2 regions of the Psychrobacillus sp. INOP01 genome follow, and region 1 is predicted to be linked to the other one. Evidence: riboswitches for the same ligand, from Rfam matches in the RefSeq annotation. Region 1 holds a riboswitch; the other holds the start of a gene.
The links. A riboswitch is a leader RNA that binds a small molecule or an ion and turns the genes downstream of it on or off. The one in region 1 is predicted to bind FMN.
Positions count from the first base shown of each region.

Region 2: it holds a riboswitch for FMN, as region 1 does, so the genes downstream of both, KD050_RS19265 (ECF transporter S component) here and ribE (riboflavin synthase) in region 1, are expected to answer to the same signal.

Region 1 covers NZ_CP073315.1:3,700,273-3,710,897, forward strand. The annotation lists gene KD050_RS18045 (protein adenylyltransferase SelO) at 1-1,096, shown strand, start outside; gene KD050_RS18050 (YitT family protein) at 1,298-2,158, shown strand; gene KD050_RS18055 (hypothetical protein) at 2,220-2,441, opposite strand; gene KD050_RS18060 (SDR family NAD(P)-dependent oxidoreductase) at 2,600-3,355, shown strand; gene KD050_RS18065 (MarR family transcriptional regulator) at 3,371-3,811, shown strand; FMN riboswitch at 3,987-4,118, shown strand; FMN riboswitch at 4,233-4,364, shown strand; FMN riboswitch at 4,481-4,612, shown strand; gene ribE (riboflavin synthase) at 4,753-5,385, shown strand; partial or broken gene ribB (3,4-dihydroxy-2-butanone-4-phosphate synthase) at 5,398-5,985, shown strand; gene ribE (6,7-dimethyl-8-ribityllumazine synthase) at 6,023-6,487, shown strand; gene KD050_RS18085 (DUF3889 domain-containing protein) at 6,598-6,921, opposite strand; gene KD050_RS18090 (NAD(P)-dependent alcohol dehydrogenase) at 7,150-8,238, shown strand; gene KD050_RS18095 (SDR family NAD(P)-dependent oxidoreductase) at 8,367-9,152, shown strand; gene hpaB (4-hydroxyphenylacetate 3-monooxygenase, oxygenase component) at 9,493-10,625, shown strand, end outside.
Region 2 covers NZ_CP073315.1:3,916,873-3,927,497, reverse strand. The annotation lists gene KD050_RS19285 (LysM peptidoglycan-binding domain-containing protein) at 1-86, opposite strand, end outside; gene KD050_RS19280 (RecQ family ATP-dependent DNA helicase) at 167-1,582, opposite strand; gene KD050_RS19275 (YpbB family protein) at 1,575-2,609, opposite strand; gene KD050_RS19270 (ferredoxin) at 2,720-2,968, shown strand; gene KD050_RS19265 (ECF transporter S component) at 3,300-3,893, opposite strand; FMN riboswitch at 4,047-4,179, opposite strand; gene KD050_RS19260 (hypothetical protein) at 4,571-5,818, opposite strand; gene sigX (RNA polymerase sigma factor SigX) at 5,811-6,347, opposite strand; gene KD050_RS19250 (ATP-binding protein) at 6,645-8,423, opposite strand; gene KD050_RS19245 (response regulator transcription factor) at 8,416-9,132, opposite strand; gene ccsB (c-type cytochrome biogenesis protein CcsB) at 9,270-10,454, opposite strand; gene KD050_RS19235 (cytochrome c biogenesis protein ResB) at 10,459-10,625, opposite strand, start outside.

The sequences.
Region 1 (10,625 bases):
CGGAGATGGTCGAGCAGGACTTGGACCAATGCTACGTGAATATATTATTAGTGAATCTATGCATGGGCTTGGTATTCCAACAACACGTAGCCTCGCCGTAGTCATCACTGGGGAAGATATTATGCGGGAAGTTGTCCAACCCGGTGCTATTATGACGCGTATAGCTGCAAGTCATCTACGAGTAGGTACATTTCAATATGCTGCAAAATGGGGAAGTATAGACGATCTAAAGGCATTAGCAGATTATGCAATAGAGAGACATTATCCAATATTTATGGATAAAGAAAATCGTTATCTTTTATTACTTCAAGAAGTGATTGAACGCCAGGCCGCTTTAATAGCCAAATGGCAACTTGTCGGTTTTATTCATGGAGTGATGAATACTGATAACATGACAATAAGTGGGGAGACAATCGATTATGGTCCATGTGCTTTTATGGACATTTATAACCCTAAAACAGTATTTAGCTCAATTGATACTCATGGTCGTTATGCTTATGAAAATCAACCGAATATTGCCGCTTGGAACTTAGCAAGATTAGCAGAAAGCTTATTGCCTCTTATTCATGAAGACCAGGATGAGGCTCTGGAACAAGCGCAAGAAGCGATGACAACTTTTCCGGAAAAGTATGAAGCACACTGGCTAACAGGAATGGGAAATAAGCTAGGGATTTTTAATATAGAAGAAGAGGATATTTCATTAATTGATAACTTACTTCAACTTTTGAAGAAATATGGAGCAGACTATACTAATACATTCCGCTTATTGACTCTCGGTAAATTAGAAGAGACAGTTTTGGTTGGCAAAAAGGACTTTGAACAGTGGCATGAAACTTGGCAAGCTAGATTAGAAAAACAAGAAGTATCTAAAGAATTTATAAAGCAACTAATGCAAAAAAGTAACCCTGTAGTCATTCCCCGTAATCACCGGGTAGAAGAAGCACTTGAAGCAGCTGTGGTTAAAGAAGACTATAGTGTATTAGAGAATCTTCTTAAAGTAATATCCAACCCTTACGATTATAATTCGGAATATTTGGACTATACTTCACTTCCTCTAGATACCTCAGGACCATACAAAACATTTTGTGGTACCTAATAAAAGCGAAAGACAAGCCTGTAAACGTTATAAGTTTACAGGCTTGTCTTATGGTTGTGTTTCAAATTCACAATTGTATTATGTGTACTAATAGTGCTTGGTAGTAAGATTCTGACTTGTAACCAACCTATTTTTTCTTTAAAATTATAAAATGAACAATCTTTGTTCAATCTGTTTATTATAAGGGAGTTTTTCAAGCGTATGCAAAAGAACAAAGTGGCGGACACAATCCGTAAAATAATTATGATTGTAATAGGTGCAGCAATTGCGGCTTATGCACTTGAAGCAGTTTTAATACCGAACTCAGTTATTGATGGTGGAGTAACAGGAGTTAGTATCATGGGTATGTACTTATTTAACATTCCTCTTGGAGTATTATTATTTGTGTTAAATATTCCGTTTGTGTACTTAGGTTATAAACAAGTCGGTAAAACCTTCGCAATAATGAGTATTATTGGGATTGCATCATTATCTATATCTACAGTTTTAATGCATCATATTGAGCCAATTTTAAGTGCACAGGATCCCTTATTAGTAGTAATTTCTGGTGGTGTTATGCTAGGTGTTGGTATTGGAGTTGTCCTACGTAACGGTGGAGCACTCGATGGAGCAGAAGTTCTCGCAGTCCTTGTTTCTCGCAAAGTACCTTTTTCAGTAGGAGATATTATTCTTTTCATAAATGCGTTTATTTTCGTAGGTGCAGGTTTTATTTATGGATTAGAAAGTGCTCTATATTCAGCTACAACTTATTACATAGCTAAAATTGTTATAGACGTTATTCAAGTAGGACTTGAAAATTCAAAATCTGTTCGGATTGTTAGTAAAAAATCGGAGGAAATTGGTTCTGCAATTCAGGATCGTTTAGGTCGTGGTGTTACATATTCCAGTGGCCGTGGTGGTTTTTCTAATGAAACAATGGACATTGTCACATGTGTAATCACTCGAATGGAAGAAAACAAATTAATAACGATTATTAAAGAAATGGACCCAACTGCTTTTGTTGTTATCACTGAAGTGGCAGAAGTAAGAGGTGGTAGCTTCAAAAAACGAGATATTCACTAATACAAAATACCCGTTAAATGAGTATTTAATCATTTAACGGGTATTTATTGTATAGAAATTATTATCGTTTTTTCTTCCCAAGATCCTTAATAGAAGTTTTATTTTTATCCACAACTTTTTCAAATTCTACTTGTACTCGGATACCATTTTCTTCTGTTTCTTGAACGCTAATTATTTTGCCTTTTCTTCCTTTAATTTTTAGTTCCTCATCTACTGCAGGGATAACTCTTAATACTTGAGTTAAAACAATTATATTTTTCTCCATAAAATGAACTGCAAACATTTCCATTTCCCCCTTTTTTTCTAAATTAGAATCTATGTATTTTATGATTTTCTAAAAGATATAGAACTTCGATAAGTTATAAAACATATTAGTTTATCGATAAATAGTTTAGTGTTAAACTATATTGGAAATAAAAATTTATTAAAGGAGTGTTACGAATGAGTAAACTTCAAGACAAAGTTGTAATTATTACTGGTGGTGCCGGAGGAATTGGGTTCGGAATGGCAAAAGCAATGGTGAAAGAAGGAGCAATCGTTACGATTGTAGATGTTAATGATGAAACAGGAAATGCAAGTGAAAAATTATTGCAAGAAATTTCTCCAAAATCTATGTTTGTAAAAGCTGATCTTATGGATCGTGAAAACTTACCTAATATCATTAAAACAGTAGTTGATAAGTACGGTAAGATAGATGTACTTGTGAATAATGCACATGCATCGAAACAATTGACGTTTGAGAACATTACACAAGCTGATCTAGACCTATCATTTGGTACTGGATTTTATCCTACATTCTATTTGATGCAGGCAGCACTTCCTTATCTAAAAGAAACGAAAGGAAATATTATTAACTTTGCTTCTGGAGCAGGGCTGGCCGGGCATGAAACACAAGCGGCATATGCAGCTGCAAAAGAAGCTATTCGCGGAATATCTCGAGTTGCAGCAAATGAATGGGGTCGCTTTGGCATTAATGTAAATATCATTAGTCCGCTGGCAAACTCAGAAGGGGTACAAGCATGGGCACAAGCACAACCTGAATATTATGAATCTGTAGTAAGTAAAATTCCAATGGGTCGCTTTGGTGATGTGGAAGAGGATATTGGTCGTGTAGCTGTGTTTTTAGCAAGTGAGGACTCTAGGTATATGACAGGTCAAACAATGATGGTGGATGGCGGATCCATCATGCTCCGCTAAATAAGAGTGATTTGTATGGAAAAAACAAATTTATTTAAACTTATTCATTCAAGTGAATTAATTTCAAACGAAAATATTGTCAAGTTTTCCTCTAAGTTTGCATATCCAGTTGGAATATCAGCAATTTTAGTATTAGCTCAGTTACGTACAAATGGACCGAAAAAACAAAGTGAATTAGCAGACATTCTTCAATATTCAAAAGGAGCAATAACCAATATTTCATCAAAACTTGTGAAATTTGAGCTTGCTGAACGACTGTATGATGAAGAAGATCGCAGGACGATCCATCTGAAGATAACCGCTAAAGGTCAATCAGCTCTAATTGAAGCACAAAAACTAGGTGAAGAAATATATGTGGAGTTATTTGAAGAATTAACCGAGGAGGAGCTTGACCAATATTTAAGCATACAGAAGAAAATATTAAATGGTATGAAAAATAAAAGATTGTCAATATAACCTTCTATTTACACAAATTTGTAATTCGTCAATTACCTTTAAATGAGGGAATTGGCGTTTTTTTATATCGTTTTCTTATTTTATTATTTTTTAGATAAGGGTGAGTCATCGTAATAAAAGTCTAACTTCCTTGCAAATAAATTCAAGTCTTGCTATTCTAATATCAGTTAAATAAATTATCCTTCGGGGTCGGGTGAAAGTCCCAATCGACAGTAAGAGAGTAATCTCGGAGCCTGTGAGCCGTAAAACGCATGATTTGGTGTGAATCCAAAGCCGACAGTTACAGTCTGGATGGGAGAAGGAGTAGGTCGCCTATTGTCTAGGTTTTTTTAGTTCTGCTAAAAAGACTTAACGAAAGGGCTTATTAAAGTATGACTTCTCTCGCATCCGATAAATTTTGGATGCGTTTTTTAATTGAATAATTATCCTTCGGGGTCGGGTGAAAGTCCCAATCGACAGTAAGAGAGTAATCTCAGAGCCTGTGAGCCGTAAAACGCATGATTTGGTGTGAGTCCAAAGCCGACAGTTACAGTCTGGATGGGAGAAGGAGTAGGTCGCCTATTGTCTAGGTTTTTTTAGTTCTGCTAAAAAAAAACGTAACGAAAGGGCTTATTAAAGTATGACTTCTCTCGCATCCGATAAATTTTGGATGCGTTTTTTAATTGAATAATTATCCTTCGGGGTCGGGTGAAAGTCCCAATCGACAGTAAGAGAGTAATCTCAGAGCCTGTGAGCCGTAAAACGCATGATTTGGTGTAAATCCAAAGCCGACAGTTACAGTCTGGATGGGAGAAGGAGTAGTTCAATGCTTTTTGAGAGTTAATGACAAAAGGCTTATTTGAATCTACCTAATTTTCCTCCGACACCTATGTGTACGGAGTTTTTTATTTATATGGGATTTACAATTTTCGCCTTAAAATACTTAGTAAAAGGAGGAAGCAATGTTTACAGGAATTATTGAAGAGCTAGGCACAGTAAAGAACGTTCAAAAAAGTGCAAGCAGTATGCAACTTGTTATACGTGCCGAACGAATTTTAGAAGACATAAAATTAGGTGATAGTATCGCAGTGAATGGTGTTTGTTTAACAGTAATTGAGTTTTCACAATTCCAATTTACAGTAGATGTTATGCCAGAAACGTTTCACGCGACTACAACAAAATTATTAAACAGTGGTTCAGCTGTAAACTTAGAAAGAGCAATGGCGGCAAATGGTCGATTTGGTGGTCATTTCGTTTCAGGGCACGTTGACGGAGTCGGTACAATTTTGAAGAAACGTCCTACTGCAAATGCAGTTTATATTGATATAAGTGTACCAGAAGAAGTGAGTCACTTTTGTATACCAAAGGGCTCCATTACGATTGATGGCACAAGCTTAACGATTTTTGAAATAAATAAATCGACAATAACCGTGTCCCTAATTCCCCATACAAATAAGGAGACCGTCCTAGGGATGAAAAAAGAGCGTGAACTAGTCAATATTGAATGTGACATGCTAGGAAAGTATATGCATCAATATGTTACAAATAAGGAATCGACTATTACACGAGATTTTTTAAAGCAGAACGGTTTTTAAGGAGATAATAACATGCTAAATACGATAGAAGAAGCAATTTCGGATCTAAAACAAGGAAAGCTCATTATTTTAGTAGATGATGAAAACCGCGAAAACGAAGGTGATTTCCTTTGCTTAGCAGAATTTGCAACACCAGAAAATATTAATTTCATGGCCAAGTATGGTCGAGGATTGATTTGTATGCCAATTCATGAGGAAATCGCACAGGAATTGCAATTACAACCGATGGTTTCTAACAATACAGATTTTCATCAAACTGCATTCACTGTGTCGATTGATCACGAGACCACATCTACAGGTATTAGTGCATTCGATCGTTCAGAAACAATGCTGCAAGTCATTAATCCACAAGCAAGTGCACTTCAATTTAAGCGACCTGGACATGTCTTCCCACTAATTGCAAAGCCTGGTGGTGTATTAGAAAGACGTGGACATACAGAGGCTGCAGTGGATTTTGGAACACTTTGTGCTTCAGCTAAAGCAGGTGTAATTTGTGAAATTATGAAAGATGACGGATCAATGGCACGTCTACCGGATTTACTTGAATTTGCCCAACAATTCCATATGAAAATTGTAACAATCGAAGAATTATCAAGTTATTTAATAAATATTAAAGCTAGCTAAAGGAGAGAATAAAATGGTAAAAACAATAGAAGCAAATTTAATTGGCACAGATTTGAAAATAGGTATTGTCGTAGGGCGTTTTAATGATTTCATCAATGCAAAGTTAGTTGATGGTGCAATTGATGGATTAAAACGTCATGGAATAGCAGATGATAACATTGAGGTTGCTTGGGTTCCTGGTGTATTTGAAGTTCCTTTTATTGCGAAAAAAATGGCTGAATCCCATAATTACGATGCTGTCATTGGTCTTGGAACTGTAATAAGAGGATCTACCACACACTATGATTATGTATGCAATGAGGCGGCAAAAGGAATTGCACAGGTAGGTTTACAAACTGGGGTACCGGTTATTTTCGGTATTGTTACAACAGAATCCATTGAGCAAGCAATAGAACGGGCAGGTACAAAAGCTGGAAACAAAGGATACGATGCAGCAATCTCAGCTATTGAGATGGCAAACCTTTTGAAAATAATGTAACTTCCGAGTCGTAATGTGAGAGAAAGCCAATGACATGCATGATTGGCTTTCTTAATAATTTTAGTGCTAATGTCTAAAAAACAATGAACAAAATAGTGCTTAAATTTATCCTAAATTTCTTGGATTTGAATATTAAGTAGCTCATCAGTCTCTGTCTTAAATTCAATTTTTACAGAGACTCCAAATTCTTTGTCACTATCTTTTAACCATAATCTAAATTTTTCAATTGTAGTATTTCCTTTAGATTCTCTTCCTTCGTGGAGGTAGTCAATAATACTCGCATTGGGATATTTGGATTGAGTTTCTTTTATAGCGAGCTGTCCCCACTTAGCGTAGGCAGGTATTTCTTGTTGTGCGAGAGCAATTGTAGGTATATGTGTTGAAACTGATTGGGTGGAAGCGATAATTCCAAATGCAACAACTATTTTCTGCATAATTGATTTCATCTCCTTTACCTTAGGATGTGTCATTTACTATAAATCATTCTGTATCTAGTATGTTTACTGAAAAACAACACACAACTATAATGTATATACATTTAGAAATAAAGTACTCCCACTTAAATTCTAATCTTTATAATTGCTTTACTAAGAAAGGAAATATATGATGTTTATGTAGGTAAATAATTTTTTGTATCACAATTATAGTGGAGGTTACATGTCATGAAAATTAAAGCAGCAGTTACACCGGGACAAGGGGAAGCATTCCAAATTGAAGAAGTTGATCTTGCTAATCCAAAATCAAACGAGGTATTAGTGAAAATTGTTGCAACCGGTGTTTGTCATACAGATGCAGTTGCACGTGATTTAGCAATTGCTCCACTTCCAGCTGTACTTGGTCACGAAGGATCAGGAATTATTGAACAAGTTGGTGATGGGGTTAAGGGACTAGAGGTTGGTGATCATGTTGTCCTATCTTTTGCTCATTGTGGTTCTTGCTCGAATTGTTTAACAGGACATCCAACAGTTTGCGAAACGTTTAATGATTTAAACTTTGGTGGAGTTCATGATGATAATACAAAAAGGTTAAGTAAAGACGGAGTTGAACTTTCAACGTTCTTTGGACAATCTGCTTTTGGGACATATGCAATTGCACACGAACGTAATGTTATTAAAGTAGACAAAGATGTAGATTTGGCATTACTAGGACCTCTAGGGTGTGGAATTCAAACAGGTGCAGGTACTGTTCTTAACCGTATCCAGCCTGAATTTGGTTCGTCAATCGTAATTTACGGAAGTGGAGCTGTTGGTTTATCAGCAATAATGGCAGCAAAAATTGTTGGCTGCAAGCATATTATTGCTGTGGATGTACATGATTCACGTCTTGAATTAGCCAAAGAGTTAGGAGCAACACATACATTGAACGGACGTAACGTAGATGTAGTGGCAGAAGTGAAGGCCATTACTAATGGTGGTTCTAATTATGCAGTTGAAACAACAGGTGTACCTCCAGTCGTTAAACAAAGCTTAAATGCCCTTCGCCCTCTTGGTACTTGTGCAATTGTTGGGGTAACACCAGAAATGCCAATAGATATACATAATGATTTAATGGCAGAAGGTAAAACAATGATGGGGGTTATCGAAGGAGATTCAGTGCCACGAGTATTCATACCAGAACTTGTTGCATACTACAAAGCAGGGAAGTTCCCATTTGATAAACTAGTAAAATTCTATGACTTCGATCAAATTAACGAAGCTTTCGAAGATTCTAAATCTGGTATTGCAATTAAACCTATATTAAAAATTAGCTAATTCATAAACCCAGTACATATTTTAGTGTACTGGGGTTTTATATGACCTGAGCAATAATTCTGACAAATGATAAACTTGTAATATAATGAAAGATGAACAAGATTACTGAATTAGAGGAGGGCAACACTATGGAATTAGGGTTATCAGGAAAAGTAGCGATAGTAACTGGTTCAAGTAAAGGGATAGGTTTACAAACTGCTTTACAATTAGTCCAAGAAGGAGCTAATGTAGTTCTTTGCGCACGTGGAGAAGAAGAATTAAAAGAAGCAGCAGCGTTCATTAAAAGTGAAACTGGAACAGAGGTATTAATTGCTCCTGCTGATATTACAAAAGAGGATGCGTGTAAAGAAATTGTTCAAAAAACAGTAGATCGTTATGGACGTATTGATATTTTAGTTAATAATGCCGGTACTTCGTCCGCGAATCCTTTTGAATCAGTTGATACAGATTTATGGCAAACAGATTTAGACTTAAAATTATTTGGAGCAATACATACTTCAAAAGCCGCTCTACCATATATGAGAAAAGTAGGCGGGGGAGCGATTGTGAACGTAACGGCAGTTTTGGGGAAAACACCGCCTGCCAATTCTTTACCAACGACAGTTAGTCGAGCAGCTGGTATGGCATTGACTAAAGCTATGAGTAAAGATTTAGGAAAAGACAATATTCGTGTTAATACAGTTTGCATTGGCCTAATCAGAAGTAATCAAATCGAATTAAAATGGAAAAAAGAAGCTCCTGAACTTACTTGGGAGGAATATTCAAGAAATGTAGTTGGCCCTTCGGTTCCACTCCAACGAATTGGTGAAACAGCAGAAGCAGCAAATGTCATTACTTTTTTAGTCTCAGATGCAGCATCTTATGTTACTGGAACATCTGTAAACATCGACGGTGGATCTGGTGGAACACTTTAAACAAAAAATGAACCCGAATGGAAGACCTATAAACGGTCCCATTCTGTTCTTATATGGGGAAATTAACTTCTGAAATTGATTGGCTACAAATTTTAACAACAGATCCACTTCCTCGTAGCTTTTGCCTATCGTGTCTGATTCTAAAGACATAGAGAATGGAACCATAAATAAGTATCTAGTAGGTGGTATGTTACAGATTCCCAAGAAGAGATGGCATTGAAAACAGTGAAGCTCTACTATTTTGAGTGAGGAGACAGCTTTGTTTATTTTATAGTCACACCTTAACTAAAATAGTAATAATATAATGCTAAGAACAGCCTAATGCATTAGGAGTGAGAGTATGCCGGCTATAACGGGGAAACAGTATATTGATCGGATTGACCAGTTGAAAACGGACGTTTGGATAGACGGAAAGCCTGTCACAGGGAATATTTCGGAGCATCCTGCGTTTAAAGGAATTATCAAAAGTCAGGCAGCATTATATGATCTGCAGCATCATAAAGACTTAATATGTGTTCTAACGTATTTGTCACCAATTAGCAAAAACCGGATAGGTATGTCGTATTTGCAGCCGAAGACAAAAGAGGACTTAGTGGCAAGACGTGAAATGGTACAGCACTGGGCTAAATCGAATAATGGATTAATGGGAAGAAGTCCAGATTATATGAACACAACATTAATGGCTTTAGCTTCATCCGTTCATTTGTTGCAGGATCAAAAGAACTGTTTTCCAGATAATCTGCAATCATTTTATGAATACGCAAGAGAAAATGATATCTCCATGACCCATACTTTTATAGAACCACAAGTAAATCGAACACTACTGTATGTGGAGCGTTCGAATGAACCGATTGCCGCAAAAATAATAGATAGGAACGAAGATGGAATCATAGTAAAAGGTGCACGACTCCTTGCGACACAAGGTGGAATAACGGATGAATTATTAGTAATCGCAGCAGGAGGGAAAGTAGAAGAGGATAATAGTTTCGCATTTTCCATACCTAGTAATACAAAAGGGTTAAGGTTCATATGTAGAGAATCATTTGTTGGAGGGGATTCCTCTTTTAACTATCCATTAAGTTCGAAATATGAAGAAATGGATAGCGTTGTAGTGTTTGATAATGTCTTAGTTCCCTGGGAGCGCGTATTTTATTATGATAATATCCATATATCAAATAATTTTATGAAGTCGAACTCGTTCCTACCCTTTACACTTCATCAAGTAGTATCTAGGCAAATTATAAAAACCGAATTCATACTGGGGATTGTCCAATTAATTATCGATGCCATTAATATTGATGAATACCAGCATGTGCAAGAAAAAGCATCTGAAATAATCATAGCTCTGGAGACGATGAAAGCATTAGTGATAAAATCAGAGGTAGAGGCCCAAATAGACAAAGGGGGTTGGATGCAACCAGATCGCGCCACATTACAAATTGCAATGAATGTATTTCCACACATTTATCCGAG
Region 2 (10,625 bases), 220 kb from region 1:
CTTCTTCTCATTTCATTGGAATCGTCATCTTGTCCAATGGATTGTCGATGTTCGTCGATTTTTTTTTGATAATCATCTTGGTTCATTTTATTCAAACTCCATTTCTACCTTCATTTCTACTTCTATTATGACGAATATTGTAGAAAAAGTAAACTTAACAAAAGTATTAAGATGGGAGGAGAGAATTTAGTCTATCCTTCCAATTCAATTCGTCTTGGTCATTTTTTTCATCTGATCTTTTTCGTAAGATGCTTGAAACGTCTAACTTACATTTGGAACAACAATAGTAAGGTTTTTCTATCAATGGTTGGTCAAAAAAATGTAGTAGCTGCTGACGTAAACAAATATCGTTTTGTATCATCGAGTAAAAACTTTGTATATCCTGCCACTTTTTTTGTTTAATTTGCTTAAATAATTGAATAGTTTCTTGTTCATTTAATTGCTCTTTCCAATAAGTTAGAATACGTGCTGTAGTCTCTGCCTGTTCGACTTCAGAATACTCAGAGTGATAAGCAATATGAATGTCTTGCTCCTCTGGAAAGTCTTGCATAGCTACGTAAAAAGTTTGGTCAACATCCGTAGAAGTATATAAAAGAGAGGCGATTGCTTGATTGCCATCTCTAGCAGCCCTACCAACCTCCTGCATATAACCTGCTACAGATGTAGGAATATGATCATGAATAATTTGTCTAATATTATCTTTGTGGATACCCATTCCAAAGGCGTTAGTCGCACAAATCCAATCTAATTGCCCTTGCTGGAACTGTTGCTGGATTAATATCCGGTCACTTTGCTCCATTTTGGCATGGTAATAGGCAACAGAAATTCCTTGTTCTCGTAGCATCTCTGCATAAACTTCCGTCTTTTTACGTGATTGAGTATAAATTATCCCTGGACCTTCTGTTGTGGTGACTCTACCTATAATCCAGTTCATTTTTTCTAGATGATTTTCTACCTCGACCATTTCATATGCAATAGCAGGTCGATCAAGTGAATGAATGTATTCAAATGGTTTTTTCATCCGTAAAGTCTTTTTAATATCCCCCACAACTTCTTTTGTCGCAGTTGCTGTTAACGCAAGAACGTTCACAGTTTTTAGTGAATGTAACCAATTGGATATTCTTAAATAATCAGGTCGAAAATCAAATCCCCACTGAGAAATACAGTGCGCTTCATCGGCCACGACATATGCGATGGAAAGATTTCTAAGCGCTTGGTTAAATTGTTCATTTTGCAGCATCTCTGGTGAAGTGAATATGAATTTATAATCAGCTAGCTGGCGTATCGCCAATTCTCTTTCCTGAAATGGTAAAAATGAATTGATGGCAATAACTCTTTTTTCCCCTAGTATTTTCAATTGCTCCACTTGATCCTGCATAAGAGATAAAAGAGGCGAGACTATAATCACAGTTCCTTCCATTAGGTAAGCTGGTAGCTGATAGAGAAGGGATTTTCCCATGCCAGTAGGAAGTATAGCGACAACATCTTTTCCATCTATAATTTGCTCAATTACTTCTTGTTGACCTTCTCGGAAGTTTGCATGGCCGAACTTTTTCTGAAGAATTTCATATAATTTATTCATGAATTTGTTCTCCCTTTGTCAATGCTAAACGCACTTGAAAGTAACTAACTTCTGGTAATCTGTCTTTTATTAATGTAAGTTTTTTTGTATGTAACTCGTTTGATAGATGAAGAATTCCTTCTACTTGCTCACTAGAAATAAAAGGTGAAATAGAGAAGTTTTTATTGTTTGAGACTATTTCAATAACATGATCCTCTATTGTGTTAATCTTCAACTTTCTTATTCTAGCAATTTGTTCAATAGAATATCCCTTCTCAAATAGGCTATTTGTTCTAAAAGCAGATTCAGTTAGAGGTGAATCAATATGAATATCTTTAGCTAAATCGAATAACCGAGGACTTGTCTCCATCGAAATATTGTCTAACATACAATGTAAGCATTCTAAAAAAGTAATTTTGATATCCAAATCAGTCATTTGATAGTAGCGAGCCAGTTGTTCCCATGTCAAACCAGTTTTGTTATAGCCGCTGAATCTATAAACAAATAATGTTCTGTGTATGTCATCTAAAGTAGAATTTTCAAGTAAATGAAATATTTCTTGCTTAATATCATTCTTTAAGTTGGAGTGACGAAAATTATGCTGAATTAAAAAGTCTTTAACAAAATGCTGATTAGCAATATCCTTTTGATTTGGTACAAATTTTTTCTCATTTGCTTGAAACTGTGATAGCGTTTGGACAACCAAGTCGATTCTTTTCCAAAAGATTTGTTCCTTACCTCTATATTGCCAACCGTTTAAGCGAAGCTTTTTATCTTGAGGTAATGCTTTTACTCCTTTGTTAGTTATATAGACAAGTGATTCGTTTAACTGGATAAACTCTTCTTTAAACAAATCATTAATCGCTGTATCATAATCTTCCTTCGATAATTGTGGAAGGATAGAGAAAAAAGCATGAAGTTGAAAATATGTCACATCTTGAATAGTTTGCCCTGACTTTTTGCCTTTTAATAAATAATATGGAGCATTCTCAGAACGTTGACCGGTTATTTTATGTATAATAAATAGTAATATTTGATGAAAATGCATAGGAATACCTCTCTTTTCTGAAGTATTTTGGTTGAAATGTATGGAAAACATCTTTAGAATGAATACGATAGCATATTCGTTTTAGTAGTTACAAAGGAGAGAATATAATAATGGCAAAATATACAATTGTAGATAAAGATACATGTATTGCATGCGGAGCTTGTGGAGCCGCTGCCCCAGATATTTATGATTATGATGATGAAGGTATTGCCTTCGTTATTTTAGATGATAACATGGGTACAACAGAAGTTCCAGAAGAACTAATGGAGGATATGGAAGATGCATTTGAGGGTTGTCCTACTGATTCTATTAAAGTAGCAGATGAGTCTTTCGAAGGCGACGCACTGAAATACGAATAGTATATTGAATGGTGGTTGTGACTTTGTCATGATCACCATTTTTTAAAGATTAAGAAAGTATATAATAATGTCTTGTAACCACTGAATTCATGATAGTTTAAATAATGAATAGTACTAGTGATTTCCATTTCAGATGGAGACAAAGGAACGCTGGCTAAGACGCCACCTCGTGTGGCAACGCCTTCGTGACCAACATCCTGTTGGCCTACGCGTGGAACGGAAATCAGAGTATTACACTCCAAATTACTCTGATTGGAGCATTTTCTCTTAATCACTTCATTTTTTTCCTCTTAAAAAAGGTTGTTCCTCCTAATGGAGAAACAACCTTTTGTTAATTTGTATTAGGTTTCATATATGAATTAGTTACCTTATCAAGCAATGGTTTCATTCGTTTGAATAATACAATCATCACAATAGTTACTAATATACCTTTAATCAAATTAAAAGGTAATATACCGAATATGATAGTATTAAACAAGGCAGAACCTGTTTCCATTGGGAAATTTAAGAAATAAGTGTACATAGGTAAGAACACATAATAATTTAATACACTCATTCCAATCGCCATAGAGACTGTACCTGCTCCAAGACCAACCATAATCCCTTTTGACGTAGTAACTTTACGGTAAATCAGATACACAGGTGCTAAAAACAATATACTAGTTACAAAGTTAGCCATATGTCCCACAGGTACACCAGTTGGACTCCCTGCAAATAGCCAATCTAACACATTTTTTAAAAATGCAACTAGAATTCCTGCTACCGGACCCATCGTGATTGCAGCGATTAAAGCTGGTATATCACTAAAGTCCACCTTCAAATAAGCCGGTAAAACCGGTAATGGAAATGCAAGTAGCATTAAAACAAAAGAAATACTACTAAGCATTGCGACTGCTATAAGCATCCGCGTTTTGCCTTTTAACATAAAATCCTCTCTCCTTTTGCGATTCACTCCACAAGAAGAAAGGTTCAGCACGTTTGCATACTTAAAGAATCCCTTGAACTAATAAAGTCCAAGGGAGAAACAAGGTACACTTAAATAAGCGTATCCGTATAAGCATACGAAAAACGACTGCACCTTCACCTTCTCCCATCCAGACTATACTGTCGGCTTTGGAATTTAACCAAATCAACCTGTTAAGGTTCGCGGGCTGAAGAAATAAATTTCTAATACCGCCGGTCGGGAATTGCACCCTGCCCCGAAGATGAATCAATATTTTATTGTCCTTCAAGAATTATCTTGAATTAATAACATTTTATCAAATAAAAACAATATATGCAACAGACCTGTTTGTAATTAGGAAACAGCTTAATATGTTTTGTTTCAAAACAATTAATAATCCATAATCCAGAAAAATTTATAACCTTTTCCGACTAATTTACACTGATTCATAGAAGTTACATGGGCTATAATAACAAATATATTGGTTATTTCGCATTATTTGTGGGTTATATGTGAACCTGAATGGGCGGGCTTTCGACTCTTTTTTACTCCTCGGTAGGTTATTTATGGGCTATTTGCACAATTTCTATTAGGTTGAAAAGCACTTCAAAACAAAAAATGCCATGCTTAATTTAATAAGCAATGGCATTTTACGAAATTTATTTGGTTTGCATAGTAAAACCATTCGGTCCAATTGGAACTGGAAGTGGGCTAGTCATATCTATTCCATTCCAATTTTCTTGTACGACATTCTCTAATTGAATGGATTGATTAAAGCTTGCAGCTGTTAAGGAAAAAGCTTCTATAAATCGAGATGCCTCACCCGCATCAAATGATTCCAAGTTTAAAGGTTCATCGAAGTGCACTACAAAACCTTTATCCTCTTGTACTGTATAAGTAACATCATTCGGTATAACAGAAGTATAAATATCATTTTCCGGATTTTTCATACCTATCAAAGCTTCTGTTAGTGTAGTGAATGTATTATTAAAATTAGGTGTTAAATAAGTCTCTTCGTTAAAAGCCTTATACGCAAAATAATTTACCTTTTTCTCTGAACCTGTTAATACCACAGGTTCATCTAAAGTCCCGACCTGATCCCATTCAATCGGTGAGCCGTCTTCATTTACTCTTAATAATGAATCAAAATCACTAAAAATTTCATTGATAGAAGAGAGATATGGTGCCGCTGCTCCAGGGGCAGTATCGTAACCATGATCTACTGGTAAATAATGCTTTAACATTTTACCATCAACCAAAAAGTAGCCTTTGTAAGGATGATATTCTTGGAATCCAAGGGAAGTTTCATCAATCCCAAACGCATATTTTTCATATAGCTCCAAGCTATTCGGTGTCTTGCTTGGAAAATTATTTTCTATTTGTTCCTTAGGAATTACAATCGTGATTGGTACAGAAAGAGCATTTTCTAACAGAGAAAAATGAAAAACTGTTCCGCCATTTAAATCATTCTCGTAAACTGAAGTATATGGACTACCAAGCGGAACTATTTCAAACGGAGCCGCTACTTTTCCAGACATAACCGACATATCATTTGACTTTTCCTCTTCTACGTCACCAACAGTGGCTTCTTCATATATTTCCATCGTTCTCATATTATCGTTTGCCGTTGATGACTCTGCAGCCTTATCATTGGTGGAACTCTCATTATTATTTATATATGAGGAGACGAGAACTGTTAATATTAATACGGATGCTACGGAAATGATATAAGGCATCCATTTATTCATTGAAACTCCTATACGCTTCCTATTTTCAGTTTTCTCCTGAGTTTCTATCTCCGACTTTATCCGTTGGTATATTTCATCCTTCGAGCGTTTATCTGTAAACTTAGGCATATTATTTAATAGTTCATCTAATACACGATCTTCTGGTTTTTTCTCACTCATGATGAACATCTGCCTCCTTTTGCTTATCAGATAATCGCTCACGAAGTGCTTTTATTGCACGATGTTGCGTTGTCTTCACTTTCCCTTCCGACCAATTTAGAATTTCTGACGTTTCCGCAATCGAAAGCTCCTGGAAATACCGCATGATAATTACCATTTTCTGATCCCCAGTACAATCATCCAATGCAACTAATAATGTTCTCATCTCATCATTAAGTTGTACTAAATCTTCCGGTAGCATATCTGAAGATGCAAGTTGCATCGTTTCCCAGTCAAATGAGTCGAATAACCTCTTTTTTCTGACGGCCTGTTTTCTAAAATGGTCAATTGCTATATTTTTTGCTATTGAAAATAACCATGTTTTTTCTGAACTTTTTCCCTCGAAGCTACTATAAGCTTTAAGTACTCGTACATATACTTCTTGGACCAAGTCTTCCGCAGTTTGTCTATTTTTCACCAAATATATGAGAAACTGAAAAACATCTTGATGATATGTATCATACAAGCGGTGGAAAACGGAGTCATTCATAGGCTCCCCCCGTTCTTTCAATTAGTCGTTTCAAGTCCGTTTTTGTTACACGGCTTTTATCACTTATTTACGGGCAGGCCGATTCAAGTCGCCACGTCCTATGGCAACATCGGCAATAGTACGTCCTGTACGTTTTAGGACACACACTTCAAGGCTAGGTCTTAGCAACCAAGTTTAAGTGGGAGAGATAACTGCGAGCTACGGGACAATAAGATGACATTGCAGCATAACGCTACGTTATAGCCTAAATCTTATTTACAATCAGTGGAGATGAAGAATCCCACACTGATTGAAGGTTCACTTTATTGGTAAATTTATAATAAAGGATGTACCTACCCCTATCTCGCTTTCTGCAGTTAAGACACCATCATGTCTTTCCACAATATTTTTTGCGATAGCCAATCCTAAGCCAGTGCCACTTTTTCCTCTTGTTCTAGCCTTATCAGCTTTATAAAAACGTTCGAAGACATAAGGAAGATCTTCTTTTGGAATCCCATACCCAGTGTCAATTACCTTTATAACAAATTGAGCATCTGTCTTACTTATTTGGACGGTAACAGAGCCATTCTCTTTCGTATGCCTAAGAGCATTATCGATCAAATTAGTTAGCACTTGTTCCATTCGGTCCTCATCAAGTTCCATCAACAAGTCTTCTGTTAAGTTATGCTCAAAGTTCAATCTAATATCTTTTTCTTTGGCAACCTGATCAAATTTTTGTGTTATTCGTTCAAATGTCGGAACAACAGAAACTTTCTCTTTATAAATACTCAAATAACCTGATTCTAGGCGTGCCAAGTCTAACAATTCAGTTACTAGTCTTCCCATTCGCTTAGACTCATCATATATAATACGGATCATTTCATTTTTATCGTCTTCGGTTGTTATGACATTATCTATTATTGCTTCTGAATAGCCTTGAAGCATCGAAATAGGTGTTCTGAGCTCATGCGAAACGTTGGCTATAAAATCTGATCTCATTTTATCTAAACGATGCTGTTCGGTCATATCACGAAGCACAATTACCGCACCACGCACAGCATTACCACTTGTGAATAACAGACTAATAGATGCAGCAAAATAGGATCCTTTAATCTCTAGCTTTTCATCAAACTCTTCTTGTACATCAAAGACATATTCCAAAAGATGATGTAGTTCTGCAGGTAACTTCGAATCTTCTAATGTTTCTGCATTTTTATACCACTTATCGAATAATAAATCTGCCTGCGGATTACTAACTTGAACTTCAAATTTAGTATCAAATGTAATAACCGCATCTGTCATAGATGTTAGTATACTCGCTAATTGCTCCTTCTCTTGATTGATCACTTCTACATGGTGCTTCAATTGTTTGCCCATTTGGTTAAATGCGATTCCTAGTTCCCCAATTTCATCCTTCTGAAGATAAGGAACTTTTGTTTCAAAATTACCTTTAGCTAATTGAATCGCAGCTTCCCTCATAGATCTTAGAGGTAAAGTAATACGAGAAGTTAAGAAAAAAGTAAACATTGTAGTTAGTAGTAATGCGATAAATCCTGATAAGAAAACAATTTTCGTCGTACTATTCGTCGTCTTACTAACAACTTCTAAGCTTTGATAAATAAATACAGCGCCATGAATATTTTTATTGGATTCAAGTGGTGTAGCTAGAATAATATAATCTTCCATCCGATCCTCACTATTCATAGCAGGCATCAGCATTTTCTTCACGATTGGCTCATCGGATGTGTATATTTTAGACAATTGCTTATCATCCAATATCTTTTTTTGTACTACCTCTTTGTTCAACCCTTCATGGACAGATAAAAAAATGGATTCTGAATTTCGAACAATTAAAGTGTTAGTTTCTGTGCCTAAAATATCTTGTATTATTTCAAACGAATCTTCTACATTATCATGCTGCTCAACAATTTTACCGATAGTTATTGCCTCTTTACGAAGTGATTCCTCCGCCTGCTCTGTGTGGAAATCTCCAAGAAATTCAAGTAGTAAAACGGTTACAATAAATAACACAAATAAGACGAGAAGCAGTATGGTTCCCCATAGCTTCCCGACAACACTATTCCAAATCCTATTCATTTACTACCTCAAATTTGTATCCGACACCCCACACAGTAACAATCATTTTAGCAGACTTTTCAGAAACTCTGTTTAACTTTTCGCGTAACCGTTTTACATGAGTGTCAACAGTTCTTAAATCCCCGAAGAAATCATAATGCCACACTTCTTTTAATAATTGCTCGCGATCAAATACTTTGTCTGGTGCTTTCGCTAAGAAATAAAGTAATTCATATTCTTTAGGAGTTAAACCTACTTCAACACCATCCGCAGTAACTCTATGCGCATCATGATCTATCGTTAGATGCGGAAACACTACTATTTCTTTAGAAATAGACGTTCCTTGTGAAGGTGCAAAAGCTGTAGAACGCTTCAAAAGAGCTTTTACTCGTAACACTACCTCTCTTGGGCTGAACGGTTTGACTATATAATCATCTGCTCCCAGTTCAAAACCTTCCACGCGGTTAGCCTCTTCACCTTTAGCTGTCAATAATATGATTGGTGTTTCTTTATGCATGCGTAGCTCCGTCATCATTTCAATGCCATCTTTTTCGGGCATCATTATATCTAAAAGGATGCAATTATACTCAAATTCTAATGCGAGCTGTAATGCAACTTCTCCATTTTCAGCTTCTTCTACTTCATAGCCTTCTCGTTCTAAATACATTTTCAATAGACGACGAATACGTTCTTCATCCTCAACTACTAAAAGTTTAATTGTGTCAGACATAGTTTTATCAAACCTTTCTATCAACATCTACTTTATATTGTACAATTACTGTACCCAAAATGAAAGAAAAGCTCTTCCTCCTGTTAACTAAAGAGTAAAGAGCTTTCTAATTGAGCACTGGACTAATCTATTTGTTTTTATGCATAAGAATGTAATCCCGCTAAAATTAGATTTACAGCGATTAAGTTAAACATAATTATGATAAAACCAATTAAAGCAATCCAAGCCGACTTCTTACCTTCCCAGCCTTTTGATAAACGAAGATGTAAGAACACTGCGTAGAATAAGAACGTGATAAGCGCCCATACTTCTTTTGGATCCCAGCCCCAAAAACGTGACCAAGCTTCATGCGCCCATATCATGGCAAATACTAATGCTCCAAGTGTAAACACAGGAAAACCGATTAATACTGATCGATACCCGATTTCATCCATCAATTGAGAATTAGACTTTTTCGTAAGTGGTTGTAATATAACCGAAATACGTTTACGTAATATTAAACGAAGTAACACATAAATTACTGTACCAAATAGGATAGACCAAACAACTGTAGTCAGTTTTTTGGCATTTACTAACGGAGGCATTTCCACAAGGGGGTCCATTGCACCGTCTGTAATTGCTTCTGATTCATTCATACCGAATAGAGCTGGCATTGTGTATTCAATTGTATGTTGTGTTTCATCTTTACTTATATAGTTGTATTCTGCACTGTAATTCATAATTGAAAACGATAAAGTAGAAACAACAAACCCTACAACAAGCACTAAAACGTACATAACTGCTTCAATCCAAAAACGTTCCTTGGATTTTTTCGTCAGATCAATATTTTTCAATAAATAAACAAACCCTGCTACAGCGCTGATCGCTAAAATTGCCTCACCCATTGCTGCAGTAATTACGTGAATAGTCAGCCAGTAGCTTTTTAATGCTGGTATTAAAGGAGTAATTTCTGTCGGGAACATACTTGCATATGCAATGATTAGTACGGCAATAGGTAAAGCAAACAATCCAAGAGCAGGTGCTTTATATATGAAGTAAATAAGAATAAATGCTCCTACAATCATCATTCCAAATGCAGCAGTAAACTCAAATAGGTTACTTACAGGAGCGTGTCCTGCAGCAATCCATCTAGTGATAAAATAACCAAGATTAGCTATAAATCCTAAGATGGTAACGCTAATTGCTAATTTACCCCATCTATCAAATGATTGTGTGGACTGAGCAGTCGAAGATTTGACTGCTCCTCCAAATAAAAACGTAGCAACTAGGTACGCTACGAAAGCTACAAATAATAAGGTACTACTTAAAGATGCCATATCCATTTTATTAAACCCCTTCGCCTTTATCCACTTTTTCTTCTAAAGATTCTAAATCCTGTTGATCTAGATATTCAGGAAGATGAGCTGCTTCAACAACTTTGTCCAAATCTCTCTTAACACTTAACCAGTTTTTGTTTGTATGCGCAGCAACAACAGTCTGTCCATCTTCTAATA